3 regions of the Pseudomonas sp. P9_2 genome follow, and region 1 is predicted to be linked to each of the others. Evidence: predicted binding sites of a transcription regulator. Region 1 holds the regulator's gene; each other region holds the start of a gene.
What was found. Region 1 encodes sigma-54, which starts transcription at its own class of promoters, with help from an activator protein. Its sites were predicted from a motif close to ANTGGCATNNANNTTGCTNT; they were not measured.
Positions count from the first base shown of each region.

Region 2: the regulator sigma-54 is predicted to act here: its motif matches at 2,715-2,734, upstream of QMK52_RS14775 (CmpA/NrtA family ABC transporter substrate-binding protein).
Region 3: the regulator sigma-54 is predicted to act here: its motif matches at 1,598-1,617, upstream of glnK (P-II family nitrogen regulator).

Region 1 is NZ_CP125376.1:622,392-627,064, reverse strand. Features, by position in the region: gene rapZ (RNase adapter RapZ) at 8-865, opposite strand; gene ptsN (PTS IIA-like nitrogen regulatory protein PtsN) at 868-1,332, opposite strand; gene hpf (ribosome hibernation-promoting factor, HPF/YfiA family) at 1,342-1,647, opposite strand; gene QMK52_RS02685 (RNA polymerase factor sigma-54) at 1,723-3,216, opposite strand; gene lptB (LPS export ABC transporter ATP-binding protein) at 3,400-4,125, opposite strand; gene lptA (lipopolysaccharide transport periplasmic protein LptA) at 4,125-4,658, opposite strand; gene lptC (LPS export ABC transporter periplasmic protein LptC) at 4,645-4,673, opposite strand, start outside.
Region 2 is NZ_CP125376.1:3,298,357-3,302,981, forward strand. Features, by position in the region: gene QMK52_RS14765 (nitrate/nitrite transporter) at 1-656, opposite strand, end outside; gene QMK52_RS14770 (ANTAR domain-containing response regulator) at 802-1,377, opposite strand; gene QMK52_RS14775 (CmpA/NrtA family ABC transporter substrate-binding protein) at 1,391-2,590, opposite strand; gene QMK52_RS14780 (secretin N-terminal domain-containing protein) at 2,837-3,748, shown strand; gene QMK52_RS14785 (FliM/FliN family flagellar motor switch protein) at 3,764-3,979, shown strand; gene QMK52_RS14790 (winged helix-turn-helix domain-containing protein) at 4,145-4,528, shown strand; gene QMK52_RS14795 (transglycosylase SLT domain-containing protein) at 4,521-4,625, shown strand, end outside.
Region 3 is NZ_CP125376.1:1,856,337-1,860,961, forward strand. Features, by position in the region: gene QMK52_RS08085 (YifB family Mg chelatase-like AAA ATPase) at 1-467, opposite strand, end outside; gene QMK52_RS08090 (accessory factor UbiK family protein) at 1,140-1,403, opposite strand; gene glnK (P-II family nitrogen regulator) at 1,826-2,164, shown strand; gene QMK52_RS08100 (ammonium transporter) at 2,199-3,536, shown strand; gene QMK52_RS08105 (secondary thiamine-phosphate synthase enzyme YjbQ) at 3,746-4,171, shown strand; gene sutA (transcriptional regulator SutA) at 4,274-4,606, shown strand.

The DNA.
Region 1 (4,673 bases):
GTTCCTTTCAGCTAAGGTCGCGGTGGCGAACCTGTACATTCTTGAGGGTTTGTTGCAGCACCTGGCCTAGCCGCTCAGTCAGGTAAACCGAGCGGTGATGGCCACCCGTGCAGCCAATGGCAATGGTGACATACGCCCGATTGCTCGCGGCAAAACGCGGCAACCATTTAAGCAGGTAGCTGGAGATGTCCTGGAACATCTCTTCCACATCTGGCTGCGCGGCGAGGTAGTCGGCGACGGGCTGATCCAGCCCCGACTGATCGCGCAATTCCGGCTTCCAGTAAGGGTTGGGCAGGCAGCGCACATCGAACACCAGGTCGGCATCGACCGGCATGCCACGCTTGAAGCCAAACGACTCGACCAGGAACGCCGTGCCCGGCTCGGGCTGATTCAGCAGGCGCAACTTGATCGCGTCACGCAACTGGTACAGGTTCAGGCTGGTGGTGTTGATCTTCAGGTCGGCCAGATCAATGATCGGCCCCAGCAGTTTGGTCTCGTCTTCAATGGCTTCGGCCAGGGAGCGGTTGGCGCTGCTGAGTGGGTGGCGTCGACGGGTTTCGGAGAAACGCTTGAGCAGGGTTTCTTCATCGGCATCCAGGTACAGCACATCGCAATGAATGTGCTTGGCGCGCACTTCTTCCAGCAGTTCCGGGAATCGCGAGAGGTGGCTGGGCAGGTTGCGGGCGTCGATAGACACAGCGACCAGCGGCTGCGCCAGCTCGGTGTGGATAAGGGCGCGCTCCGCCAACTCCGGCAGCAGGCCGGCCGGCAGGTTGTCGATACAATAGAAACCGTTGTCCTCAAGCACATTGAGGGCGGTGCTTTTACCTGAGCCGGAGCGGCCGCTGACGATGATCAAACGCATGATTACTGCCCGTTTTGTTCATCCAGGACGACCTGATACAGCGCCTCGTTGCTTTTGGCACTGCGCAACTTGTCACGTACTTCCTTGCGGTCGAGCATACTGGCTATCTGCCGGAGCAGTTCCAGATGCGCATCTGTGGCGGCTTGCGGGACCAGCAGCACGAATAGCAGGTCAACCGGAGCACCGTCGATGGCGTCGAAGTCGATGGGTTTTTCCAGGTGCAGCAAGGCGCTGACCGGGGTCTCGCAGCCTTCGAGACGGCAGTGAGGAATAGCGATGCCGTTGCCAAAACCGGTGGAGCCGAGTTTTTCACGGGCAATCAGAGCCTCGAAAACATCTTGCATCTCCAGCTCAGGCACTTGGCTGCTGATCAGGTTGGCAATTTGTTCCAGGGCGCGCTTTTTACTGCCGCCCGGCACGTTCACAAGGGAACGGCCGGGGGTCAGGATGGTTTGAAGTTGGATCATGGGGGAGGGTTAACGACCTGTACCTTGCATCAGGTGCAGATTCTTTTCCTTATGCTTTATGAGTTGGCGGTCGAGCTTGTCGTAGAGCGAGTCAATCGCCGCGTACATGTCTTCATGTTCTGCATTGGCAACGAGCTTGGCATTCGGTACGTGCAGGGTGGCCTCGATTTTCTGCTTGAGCTTATCGACCTCCATGATGACCTGCACGTTGGTGATCTTGTCAAAATGCCCCGCAAGCTTGTTCAGCTTGCTCTCGGTGTATTCACGCAGGGGCTTGGTGACTTCCAGCTGGTGTCCACTGATGTTGACTTGCATACAGCTTCTCCTTCGTTGCCAGTGCATAAAGCGGTGGGCAGGAATACCCACCACTGGAACGCTGTGGCCCGCCCGTCACATCAACCGCTTACGCTCGCTGGAAGGCGCGATCCCAAGGGACTCGCGGTACTTGGCGACGGTTCGACGGGCGACCTGAATGCCTTGTGCCTCCAGTAAACCAGCGATCTTGCTGTCACTCAACGGCTTTTTCTGATTTTCCGCGGCAACCAGTTTTTTGATGATCGCGCGGATCGCCGTGGACGAGCATTCGCCGCCTTCGGAGGTGCTGACGTGACTGGAGAAAAAGTATTTCAGCTCATAAATACCACGGGGGGTATGCATGAATTTTTGCGTGGTTACCCGGGAAATTGTCGATTCATGCATGCCTACCGCTTCGGCGATATCGTGCAGCACCAGCGGCTTCATGGCTTCGTCGCCGTATTCCAGGAACCCGCGCTGGTGCTCGACGATCTGGGTGGCGACTTTCATCAGGGTTTCGTTGCGGCTTTGCAGGCTTTTGATGAACCACCGCGCTTCCTGCAACTGGTTGCGCATGAAGGTATTGTCGGCGCTGGTATCGGCGCGGCGCACAAAACCTGCGTATTGCGGGTTGACCCGCAGGCGTGGCACCGATTCCTGGTTCAACTCCACCAGCCAGCGCTCGTTGTCCTTGCGCACGATCACGTCGGGAACCACGTATTCGGCTTCGCTGGATTCAATCTGCGAACCGGGGCGCGGGTTGAGGCTTTGCACCAGCTCGATGACCTGGCGCAAGTCGTCTTCCTTGAGCTTCATGCGGCGCATCAACTGGCTGTAGTCGCGGCTACCCAGCAGATCGATGTAGTCGCTGACCAGGCGCTGGGCCTCGGCGAGCCATGGCGTCTTGGCAGGCAACTGGCGCAGTTGCAGCAGCAGGCACTCGCTGAGCGTGCGGGCGCCGATGCCGGCGGGCTCGAATTGCTGGATGCGGTGCAGGACGGCTTCGATTTCGTCCAGCTCGATGTCCAGTTCCGGGTCGAAGGCTTCGAGGATCTCGTCGAGGGTTTCGTCCAGGTAACCCTGGTTATTGATGCAATCGATGAGGGTAACCGCGATCAGGCGATCAGTGTCCGACATCGGCGCCAGGTTGAGTTGCCACAGCAAGTGGCTCTGCAGGCTCTCGCCAGCCGAGGTGCGGGTGGTGAAGTCCCACTCGTCATCATCATTGCTCGGCAGGCTGCTGGCGCTGGTCTGGTACACGTCTTCCCATGCGGTATCCACGGGAAGCTCGTTGGGAATGCGTTCGTTCCATTCGCCTTCTTCCAGGTTGTCCACCGTAGGGGCGGTTTCCTGGTAGGAGGGTTCCTGCACGTCGGGATTGGGTTTTTGCTCGATGTTGTCGGCCAGTGGGTCGGCATTGTCGAAGTCGTCGCCTTCTTCCTGGCGTTCGAGCATCGGATTGGACTCCAGGGCCTCCTGGATTTCCTGCTGCAGGTCCAGGGTCGACAATTGGAGCAGGCGGATGGCCTGTTGCAGCTGCGGTGTCATCGTCAGCTGCTGGCCCATTCTCAGGACTAGCGATGGTTTCATGGCAGGGGCTTAACACCTTATTCGCCGGCGCAATGCGCCATCCACGACAGGGCGCGTGAGCGCCAACATAAGCAAATTATATGCCTGATATCAGGGCCTTTGCCTAGAGCGCGGTAACAATAAAAAAACCAAGGTTTCTATTGACTCCTGCGCGCTCCGGCGAAAGGCGCGATACCACTCCGTCTACAGGCGGAACTCGTGACCCAGGTAAACTTCCTTGACCAGTTCATTGGCCAGGATGGTCTCGGCGTCGCCTTCAGCAATCAACTGACCATCGTTGACGATATAGGCGGTTTCACAGATATCCAGCGTCTCACGGACGTTGTGGTCGGTGATCAGCACGCCAATACCCTTGGCCTTGAGGTGGTGAATGATCTGCTTGATATCGCCGACCGAAATCGGGTCAACGCCGGCAAACGGCTCATCCAGCAGGATGAACTTCGGTGCGGTGGCCAGGGCGCGGGCGATTTCCACGCGGCGGCGCTCACCACCGGACAGGCTCATGCCGAGGTTGTCGCGAATATGGTTGATGTGGAACTCCTGCAACAGGCTTTCCAGCTCTTTGCGGCGGCCGTCGCGGTCGAGTTCCTTGCGGGTCTCGAGGATCGCCATGATGTTGTCGGCTACCGACAGTTTACGGAAGATCGACGCTTCCTGGGGAAGATAGCCGATACCGGCGCGTGCACGACCGTGCATGGGCTGGTGGCTGACGTCCAGGTCGTCGATCAATACGCGACCCTGATCCGCCTGGACCAGCCCGACGATCATATAGAAGCAGGTGGTCTTGCCGGCACCGTTGGGGCCGAGCAAACCGACGATCTGGCCGCTGTCGATCGACAGGCTGACATCACGTACCACCTGGCGGCTTTTATAGGCCTTGGCCAGATGCTGGGCTTTCAGGGTTGCCATTACTCGGCCTTCTTCTTCGGCTGGATAACCATGTCGATACGTGGACGAGGTGCGGTGACCTTGTTGCCATTGGCGCGACCGGCCTGAGCGACCTGGGTCTTGGTGTTGTAGACGATTTTCTCGCCTTCAGTCGAGTTGCCGTCGGCGCTGAGCACTTTGGCCTGGTCGATCAGGACGATGCGATTCTGCAGGGCATGATACTGAATGGTCTTGCCATAGCCCTTCATCGGGCCTGGATCTTCTGCCTTTTGCTTCTGTTCGAAGTAAGCCAGGTTGCCCACTGAGGTCACGACATCGATATCGCCGGCCTGGGTACGCGTCAAGGTCACCGTATTGCCGGTGATCTTCATCGAACCCTGGGTGATGATGACGCCGCCGGTGTAGGTGGCAACACCTTGCTTGTCATCGAGCTGCGCATCGTCAGCCGAGATGTGGATCGGTTGCTGGCTATCGTTCGGCAGAGCCCAGGCGCTCACGCTTCCCAGTGCTGCGCCCAGACCGAGCAAAATAGGGAGGGTTTTAACGAGCCTCATACTGTCCTCTTACGT
Region 2 (4,625 bases), 2.7 Mb from region 1:
CTGTAGAAGAACATGAACCACCAGCTGTCGCGGTCGCCCAGGGCCTTGAAGTAGTCGGCCATGGACTTGGCTTTCGGACGTTGTGGCGCGTTGCGTGCGAGCCAGGCGAATACGATCAGGGTAAGGACCAGCGGAATCAGCGCAAAGCCGAACACATTGCTCCAGCCGAACGCAGCCGCCAGCACCGGTGCCAGCAAGGCGGCAAATACGGTGCCGGAATTACCGGCACCTGCGATGCCCATGGCCTTGCCCTGGTGCTCTGCGGGATACCACTGCGATGCCAGGGGCAGAGCCACGGCAAAGGAGGCACCGGCCATGCCCAGAAACACGCCCAGCAGCAAGGCTTGCTCGTAACTGTGGATCCCCAGCTTCCAGGCGCAGAACAGCGCCACGATCACAATCACTTGGCCTATCAGCCCGGCAGTCTTGGGTGACAGCTTGTCGGCCAACATGCCCATCAGAAAACGCAGGACCGCGCCCGCCAGGATCGGCGTGGCCACCACCAGGCCGCGCTGCTGGGTGGTCAGGTGCAGGTCGGCGGCAATTTGCACCGCCAGCGGGCCCAACAGGTACCAGACCATGAAGCTCAGGTCGAAATACAGGAACGCGGCAAACAGGGTCGGGGTGTGCCCGGATTTCCAGAAGCTTGATTTCATCACGCACCTCAACGGTTGGGGGTCTGAAACGAAAAAACGCCGCCACCGGGTTCGCGAGGGCAAACCGGGTGGGCGACGTCTTTGTCGTGGAGGGGCAACCGCCGTTGGTTACCTGTGAGGATTCTTTAGCAAGAGCTGAGCCAGATCAGCCGAGCAACTCGCTCATGGCAATAATCTGCTCTGCCACCTGGATCAGTTTCTGCTGGCGACTCATGGCCTGACGGCGCATCAGGGTGTACGCCTCTTCTTCATTACAGCTCTTCATTTTCATCAGTAGGCCCTTGGCCAACTCGATGCGTTTACGTTCGGCCAATTGCAGGTCGCGGGCCTGCAACTGCGCGCGCAGGGCCTGGTCACTCTCGAAGCGGGCCATGGCCACATCGAGGATCGGTTGCAGGCGTTGGGCCTGAATGCCTTCGACGATATAGGCACTGACGCCGGACTTGATTGCCTGGCGCATCACATTCGGGTCATGCTCATCGGTAAACATCACGATAGGCCGGGGCTGGTCGCGGCTGACCAGCACCACTTGCTCCATCACATCGCGGCCGGGTGACTCGGTATCGATCAGGATCACGTCCGGGCGCACCGTTTCGACGCGTGCGGGCAGGTCGATGGTCAGGCCGGATTCATCGATCACCTCGAAACCGGCTTCGGTCAGCGCGGCCTTGAGGCGCCCGACCTTGCGCGGGGTGTCATTGATCAACAGGATTCGTAGCATCATTGAGCTCCTGTCAGCGCAGCGCTTGACGGTGGTTGTCATCGCCCAGGGCATTGAGGCGGAAGCTGCGGGCGTAACCGGCGGGGTCGGAGCCGTCCCAGATTTTGCCGTCGATCAATTGGCTGCTGCGCATCGGCGCGTCGCCAACGCTGAGGCCCAGCGCATCGGCGGCCTGGCGATACAGCGCCAATTGCTGGACCTGGCAGGCGACGCCGAGGTAGTCAGGGTCTTCACGCAACAAACCCCAACGCCGGAACTGGGTCATGAACCACATGCCGTCGCTGAGGTAGGGCAAATTCACCTCGCCACCGGCGAAAAAGCGCAATGCATGAGGATCCTGCCACTGGTTACCCAAGCCGTCGTCGTAATGACCCAGCAGGCGCGGCTCGATGCAGTCCAACGGGGCGTCGAGGTAGTCGCGAGCGCTGAGCAACTGCGCGGTGGAACGGCGGTTTTCAGTGCTCTGTTCGATAAACCGGCTGGCTTCGAGAATCGCCATGACCAGTATACGGGCGGTATTGGGGTATGCGTCGACGAACGCCTGGGTGCAGCCCAGGACCTTTTCCGGATGATTGGGCCAGATCGCCTGGGTGGTCGCCAAGGTAAAGCCTTGATGATGTTGCACTGCACTGGCACTCCAAGGCTCGCCGACACAAAAACCATCGATGCGTCCGGCCTGCAGGTGCGCCACCATTTGCGGCGGCGGCACCACCACGCTGTTCACATCCTGCAATGGATGAATGCCTTGGCTCGCCAGCCAGTAATACAACCACATGGCATGGGTGCCCGTGGGAAATGTCTGGGCGAAGGTCAGTTTTGTCCGGCTTTGGTGCACGTGGCGTTCCAGCGCCTCAGGAGTGACCACTCCCTGGTGTTGCAGGCCGTGGGACAGGTTGATGCTCTGGCCGTTCTGGTTGAGGCCCATCAGTACGGCCATGTCGGTAGGCGCAACGCCGCCGATGCCCAGATGCACGGCATAGATCAGCCCGTACAGCCCGTGGGCGGCGTCCAGCTCGCCACTGACCAGCTTGTCCCGCAGGTTGGCCCAGGATGATTGGCGCTTGAGGTTCAGTGTGAGGCCGTAGGGCTGGGCGAAGCCCTGGGTGGCCGCGACCACCAGCGAAGCGCAATCGGTCAGGGCCATGAACCCCAGGTCAAGGCTGCTCTTTTCCGGGGCATCGCTGCCGTTTACCCATGCCAGCGGATCGTTCATCAATACCTGCCTTTTCTGAAAAAAAAGCGTCGTTTCCCGGCTTGGCGTGACAGGCCATTGCGGGGTAACGACGCCTTTGTCCGTAGGCCCGCGCCGCCTTTGGTGCGGGCCAGATACAAAGTGCAAAGCAAGGCACATGCCACGGGGGCGTGGTGCAGTCTGCCGTCAACTTTCCATCATGATTGAACCTCTTGCGCCTCGCAGTATGGCCGCTTCTTCAGGCCAGATCGCCCAGGAATACCCACGGTGCACACTGATTCCCCGAACCCCATGAACTGCCGCTGGCTGCACTGCGGGTTACTGTGTGCCGCCCTGTTGCTGGGCAGCCCCGCAGCCTGGGGCCAGGCGTACCAGGCGCAGGATGAAGCTCTGGATACTTTCTTTACCGCGCTCTCGGGGCCATTGGGCCTGCCTGTGGTCACCAGCCGTGCGGTGGCGCGCAGGCGCATCAGCGGAACCTTCGACTTTGCAGCGCCGCAACGGGTCCTGGAAACCCTCGCTGAGCAGCAAGACCTGATCTGGCACCGCAGCGGGCAAGTGGTGCATCTCTACACCGCCGATGAGGTGCGTAGTTCTGCGGTAGTGCTGCGGCATATCTCGGTCAATCGGCTGCGCGGCATCATGCGGCGTGCGGGGCTGGATGAGCCGCGCTACCCATTGCGTGAGAGCGGGGCACGTACGTTCTACGTTTACGGGCCACCGAGCTATGTCGATCATGTCTTGCGGCTGGCCAGCCTGATGGACCAGCCACGCCGCAAGCAGCCCGAAGGCGCAACGGCATTCGGCGTTGTCCAGGTGATCAATGCAGCTGTTCAGGACCGCGAGCAAGGAGCGGGTGCCAATAAGGTCCGCGTACCGGGTATGGCTTCCATGATCGAAGCCCGGCTATCCCCTGAGCAGAAAGGCCAATTGGCAGACGGTAGCCTGGTGTTGGTGGCCTATTCGGATACCAACAGTTTGTTGATCAAGGGCCAGCCTGCTCAGGTGACTCTTATCGAAAAGCTGGTGGCGCAGCTGGATAGAGCCACGGTCCAGGATGACGTTTCGTCAGGCCCTGAGCCATTACCGCCACCTCTCGCGCCTGCGCAATTGAGCACAGCACAACATGAGCGTGTGCAGCGTGCGTTCCTGCGCACGGATCGTGAGTTTTCCCCATGAAAAAGGCGTTTGTCCATGCACCTGGAAATACTGCTGCAGGAGCAATTGATCAGCCGCAAGCGTTTGGCTGCGTTCGCACCGGGGAAGGTGCTGCCTCTGGATCCAGGGGCGACTCGATGTGTGGAGGTACGGGTCAATGGGCAACTGATGGCGTTGGGTGAGCTGGTGCAGCTGGAGGATCGGCTGGGGGTTGAGTTGCAGGAGACGTATCAGGAATGGCTACCCCAATAAATGCGTCAGGAGAATTGTCTGACCGAAAGTTTCCAAAAAAGGGCGTCCGAATGGGCTTTGTCCTAGCGCGAGCCGTAAGCCGGTTTTTTATAGTCGTGACATTGGCAGGTGTGCCGGTACGGAAACTAAGGATGTGAATGTCAGTAGTCCAAAGCAGAGGTACGTATGGCCGTCGTGATTGATGAATCGACGGCCTCCCTGGTCTTCGCTCGCTGGACCTTGCATGGCGATGGCCGGTTGACGGACGGCGATGCGGATATTCAGTTGCCGCCCAAGGAGTGGCATGTGCTGCGACTGTTGCTGGCCTCCGGTGGCACGCTGATGACCAAGGATCGCCTGCTGGAGCTGGCCTGGCCCCGAGGAGAGGTGGCCGATGAGTCACTCACGCGCTGTATCTATTCCCTGCGCAAACATTTGAGCGCCGACAAAGGGTTTATCAAGACGATTTATGGCAAGGGGTATCGCTTTACGTGCCCGGTGCGGGTAGGGGAAGCACCACGGGGTGTCGTGCATGTGTGCTCTGTGTGTGGCCAGGCCAGCAATGCTTAAGGTTTGGAGCGTGGTACTGCTGCTCGGTGGGCTGATGGGCAGTCACCAGGCACTGGCCTATTGCTGGGACGAGGCGGCCAGCCGGTACGATCTCGAA
Region 3 (4,625 bases), 1.2 Mb from region 1:
GCAATCACTTTGAGCCCCGACGCCAGGCAGGCTTCCTCGGCATTGGCCCTGGGCACTATCACGGTGCGCCCGGCCTTGCGCGCCGCAAGCGCGGCCGGCAACACACCCTTCACCGCCCGTACCTCGCCCGATAACGCCAACTCACCAAGGCACTCCACGTCATCAAGCATCAAGGCCGGCACTTGCACACTGGCCGCCAGGATCCCCAGGGCAATCGCCAGATCAAAGCGCCCGCCGTCCTTGGGTAGGTCGGCGGGCGCGAGATTGAGGGTGATGCGCCGGGCCGGGTATTGCAGCGCCGAGTTGAGAATGGCGCTGCGAACGCGGTCCTTGCTTTCCTTTACTGCAGTTTCCGGCAGGCCCACCAGCGTCAGCGATGGCAAGCCATTGGCCATATGCACTTCAACGGTGACGGCGGGGGCTTCGACGCCGACCTGGGCGCGGCTGTGCACGATAGCGAGGGACATGCTCGTTCCTTGAATGGGGGGCCGCTTCCTGCGGGTTTTTCAAGGGTAGACGAGGGGGGCGTCCAGCGAGGGAGGGAGGTTTTACAGAACGTATCCGGGCGGCAATGCAAAACAAATGTGGGAGCTGGCTTGCCTGCGATAGCGGTATGTCAGCAAAGAATCATCCGCTGATGCACCGCCATCGCAGCATAGATATCTACACAACTTTGTAGTCGCCAATGGTAACCACGATGCGAAGCGAGCCGCTCTTGATCTTGATCTTGATCTGCTTTTGATCTCAGGCGGCCCCCCAAATCACTGTCGGATTACGGGCACACCGAGCCTAAGCGAGGTGCCGAGTGGTGGGGCAAGAGCCTTTTGGTTACTTTTGGCTGGGCCGGCATTCCGGCTCTTTTCAAAAGTGACCCGCTGTAAAAGCGGAACCAACAGTGGCCGTTACCCAAAAAACGGATATGTACTCAGTCTGATCCAGCGTCTTGGTCGGCCCTGAGGCCGCCATCGGGGGCAAGTCGAATCGTCGCACCGCCCCTCCCACATTTGGATCGCGGTGCATCAGTTAGATAGCTATAAGCTGACAGGCAGCAAGCTCCCTTGCAGAGGAGCAGCAGCGTACCAAAGTTGTGTAGATACCCATGGCCATCGCAGGCAAGCCAGCTCCCACACTAACCGTGTTTATTCAGCAGAGGATGGCGCCAACCGCGCTTCAAGCTCAGCCACCTTCGCCTCCAGGCTCTCCAACCGCGCACGCGTGCGGGCCAGTACGACCATCTGGCTGTCAAACTCTTCCCGGCTGACCAGGTCGAGCTTGCTGAAGCCACTTTGCAGCAATGCCTTGAACTGGCTTTCGATTTCATTGCGGGGCAGCGGGGTGTCGCCGCTGAACAGGCGAGAGGCGTGGCCGCTCAGGGCGTCGAGGAGGTCTTTGGGCGCGAGCATGGGAAATATTCCGGAAAACAGTTGGCCGGCAGTGTATCACGCAGCGTCTATAGTCTTTTTCATGCTGCGTTGCGCACGGTTTTCGCGCATCAAAGCGGGCGGCTGCGCACCGTTTTGATGCGCATTGCGGCTGCACGTACGCCCCGTGGGTGGGCACGAGTGAGCAAGGGACTGATTTCAGTGATTTTTACGGAGCTGGCAAGGTTTCTGCTTAGACGATCATGACCCATGCACTGATGCAGTCGCTGTGACGAATGCAGTGCGCCGACGGATCAGGGGTACAGGTTTCGTCACCAGTGGATCGCTGGCGTCGCAACGGCAAATGCCGAGGCGACGATGCGTTACAAAGCCAGGCACTGCGCTTAGACTTGAGACGGGTTTGTTTTCCTGGGGCAAGTCCACCAATTCGGGAGAGAGTTTTCATGAAGCTAGTCACTGCCATCATCAAGCCGTTCAAGTTGGACGATGTACGCGAGTCACTGTCCGAGATCGGCGTGCAGGGCATTACCGTTACTGAGGTCAAGGGCTTCGGTCGGCAGAAGGGTCATACCGAGCTGTATCGTGGCGCGGAATACGTAGTCGATTTCCTGCCGAAGGTGAAGATTGATGTCGCCATTGACGACAAGGATCTTGAGCGGGTTATCGAGGCGATAACCAAGGCGGCCAACACCGGCAAGATCGGTGACGGCAAGATCTTCGTGGTCAATCTGGAACAGGCTATTCGCATCCGTACCGGCGAAACCGATACCGACGCAATCTAAGCCGCCAAACCCCAACGCCCCAGGAGAAAACACTATGACTCTGCGTAAATTCGCAGGGCTCGGAGCCCTGTTGTCCATCGTAATGCCAAGCCTGGCCATGGCGGCAGACGAAGTGGCTGCTCCAGTCCTCAACTCCGGCGACACCGCCTGGATGCTGACCGCCACCGCTTTGGTGCTGTTCATGACCATCCCTGGCCTGGCGCTGTTCTACGGCGGCATGGTCCGCTCCAAGAATATTCTGTCGGTGATGATGCAGTGCTTTGCCATCACCGGCCTGATCAGCATCCTGTGGGTCGTCTACGGCTACAGCATCGCGTTTGATACCACCGGTATGGAACAGGGTGTGGTCAACTTCAACTCCTTCTTCGGCGGCCTGGGCAAGGCGTTCCTGGCGGGTGTCACCCCGGCCAGCATCACCGGGCCTGCGGCGCTGTTTCCGGAAGCCGTGTTCATCACCTTCCAGATGACCTTCGCCATCATCACCCCGGCGCTGATCGTCGGTGCTTTCGCAGAGCGCATGAAGTTCTCCGCGATGCTGATCTTCATGGCTATCTGGTTCACCCTGGTCTACGCGCCGATCGCGCACATGGTCTGGAGCGGCAACGGTGGCCTGATGTGGGACTGGGGCGTGCTGGACTTCGCCGGCGGCACCGTCGTGCACATCAACGCGGGTGTGGCTGGCCTGGTGGCGTGCATCGTGCTCGGCAAGCGTAAAGGCTTCCCGACCACACCGATGGCTCCGCACAACCTGGGTTATACCTTGATCGGCGCGGCCATGCTGTGGATCGGCTGGTTTGGCTTCAACGCCGGCTCCGCTGCGGCGGCCAACGGCACGGCGGGCATGGCGATGCTGGTCACCCAGATTGCCACGGCTGCTGCGGCGCTGGGCTGGATGTTCGCCGAGTGGATCACTCACGGCAAGCCAAGTGCACTGGGCATTGCCTCAGGTGTGGTGGCCGGCCTGGTCGCCGTGACGCCAGCCGCTGGCACCGTGGGCCCGATGGGTGCCCTGGTGATCGGCCTGGTCGCCGGTGTGGTGTGCTTCTTCTGCGCCACCAGCCTCAAGCGCAAGCTGGGCTACGACGACTCCCTGGACGCCTTCGGCGTGCACGGTATCGGCGGTATCGTCGGTGCGATCCTCACCGGTGTGTTCGCTGCCCCGGCACTGGGTGGCTTCGGCACTGTGACCGATATCGCGGCCCAAGTCTGGATCCAGTGCAAAGGCGTAGGCTTCACCGTGATCTACACGGCGATCGTGACCTACGTCATCCTCAAGGTGCTGGACATGGTCATGGGCCTGCGTGTCACTGAGGAAGAAGAGGCGGTTGGCCTCGATCTGGCGCAACACAACGAACGCGGCTACAACTTGTAAGTACGCGAAAAAAACATGCCCGGCTTGCCGGGCATTTTTTTGTCTGGTGTTTGTCTTTGGCTAAAGGTGTATGGGTTTTTTATCAACTTTGTGATGGGATCCACACGGCACTTTTCAGAGTGCAAATGTCTTACAGGCATGAAGGCGTATTCGGCACTTTGTTTTTTCCCAGAGCGCGCTAGAATGCGCGCCGATGGGCGGAGAACTGTATGTGGCAACAGACCCTGATTACCCTGCGGGCCAAGCCCCGGGGCTTTCATCTGGTAACGGACGAGTTGCTTGCCGGCTTGCCTGAATTGAAGGCGTGCCGTGTGGGCCTGTTGCATCTGTGGCTGCAGCATACCTCGGCCTCTTTGACCGTCAACGAGAATGCCGACCCGGCGGTTCGCCGTGACTTCGAGCGTTTTTTCAACCTGCTGGTGCCACAGGGCCGCGCAGGTTTTGAACATAATGACGAAGGTCCGGATGATCTGCCGGCGCACTTCAAGGCCAGTCTGCTGGGCTGCCAGCTGAGTTTGCCGGTCAAGGCCGGCCGCTTGGCGATGGGGACCTGGCAAGGTGTTTATCTGGGCGAGCACCGTGATCATGGCGGTGCTCGTAAAGTCCTCGCCACCTTGCACGGTGAAGAGGCATAAGCCACTGGAAACCCGGTGGATGTTGATTTTTTTCCGGCGACCTCGACAGAGGGTGAAGCTGGGCTATAACTAATCTGCTTTTCGCAAGTCATGAGGTAGAACATGAGCGACGATGATCTGGAAAACGACGAACTCGAAGTAGGTGACGACGATGACACCGAAGAAAGTATTGACGTAGCGGCGGAAGACGTTGCTGACGATGCCGATGATGGCGGTGCCGATGATGCGGCTCCCAAAGCCAAAGGCAAAGCCAAGGCTGCGGTTTCGGTAGATGAGTTGCCGAGTGTTGAAGCCAAGAACAAAGAGCGCGATGCCCTGGCCCGAGCGATGGAAGAATTCCTCGCGAAGGGTGGCAAAGTGGTCGAGGTCGAGGCTAACGTGGTAGCTGACCCACCGAAGAAGCCGGATAACAAGTACGGCAGCCGACCTATCTGAAGTCCGCCTCTTGCTTGTA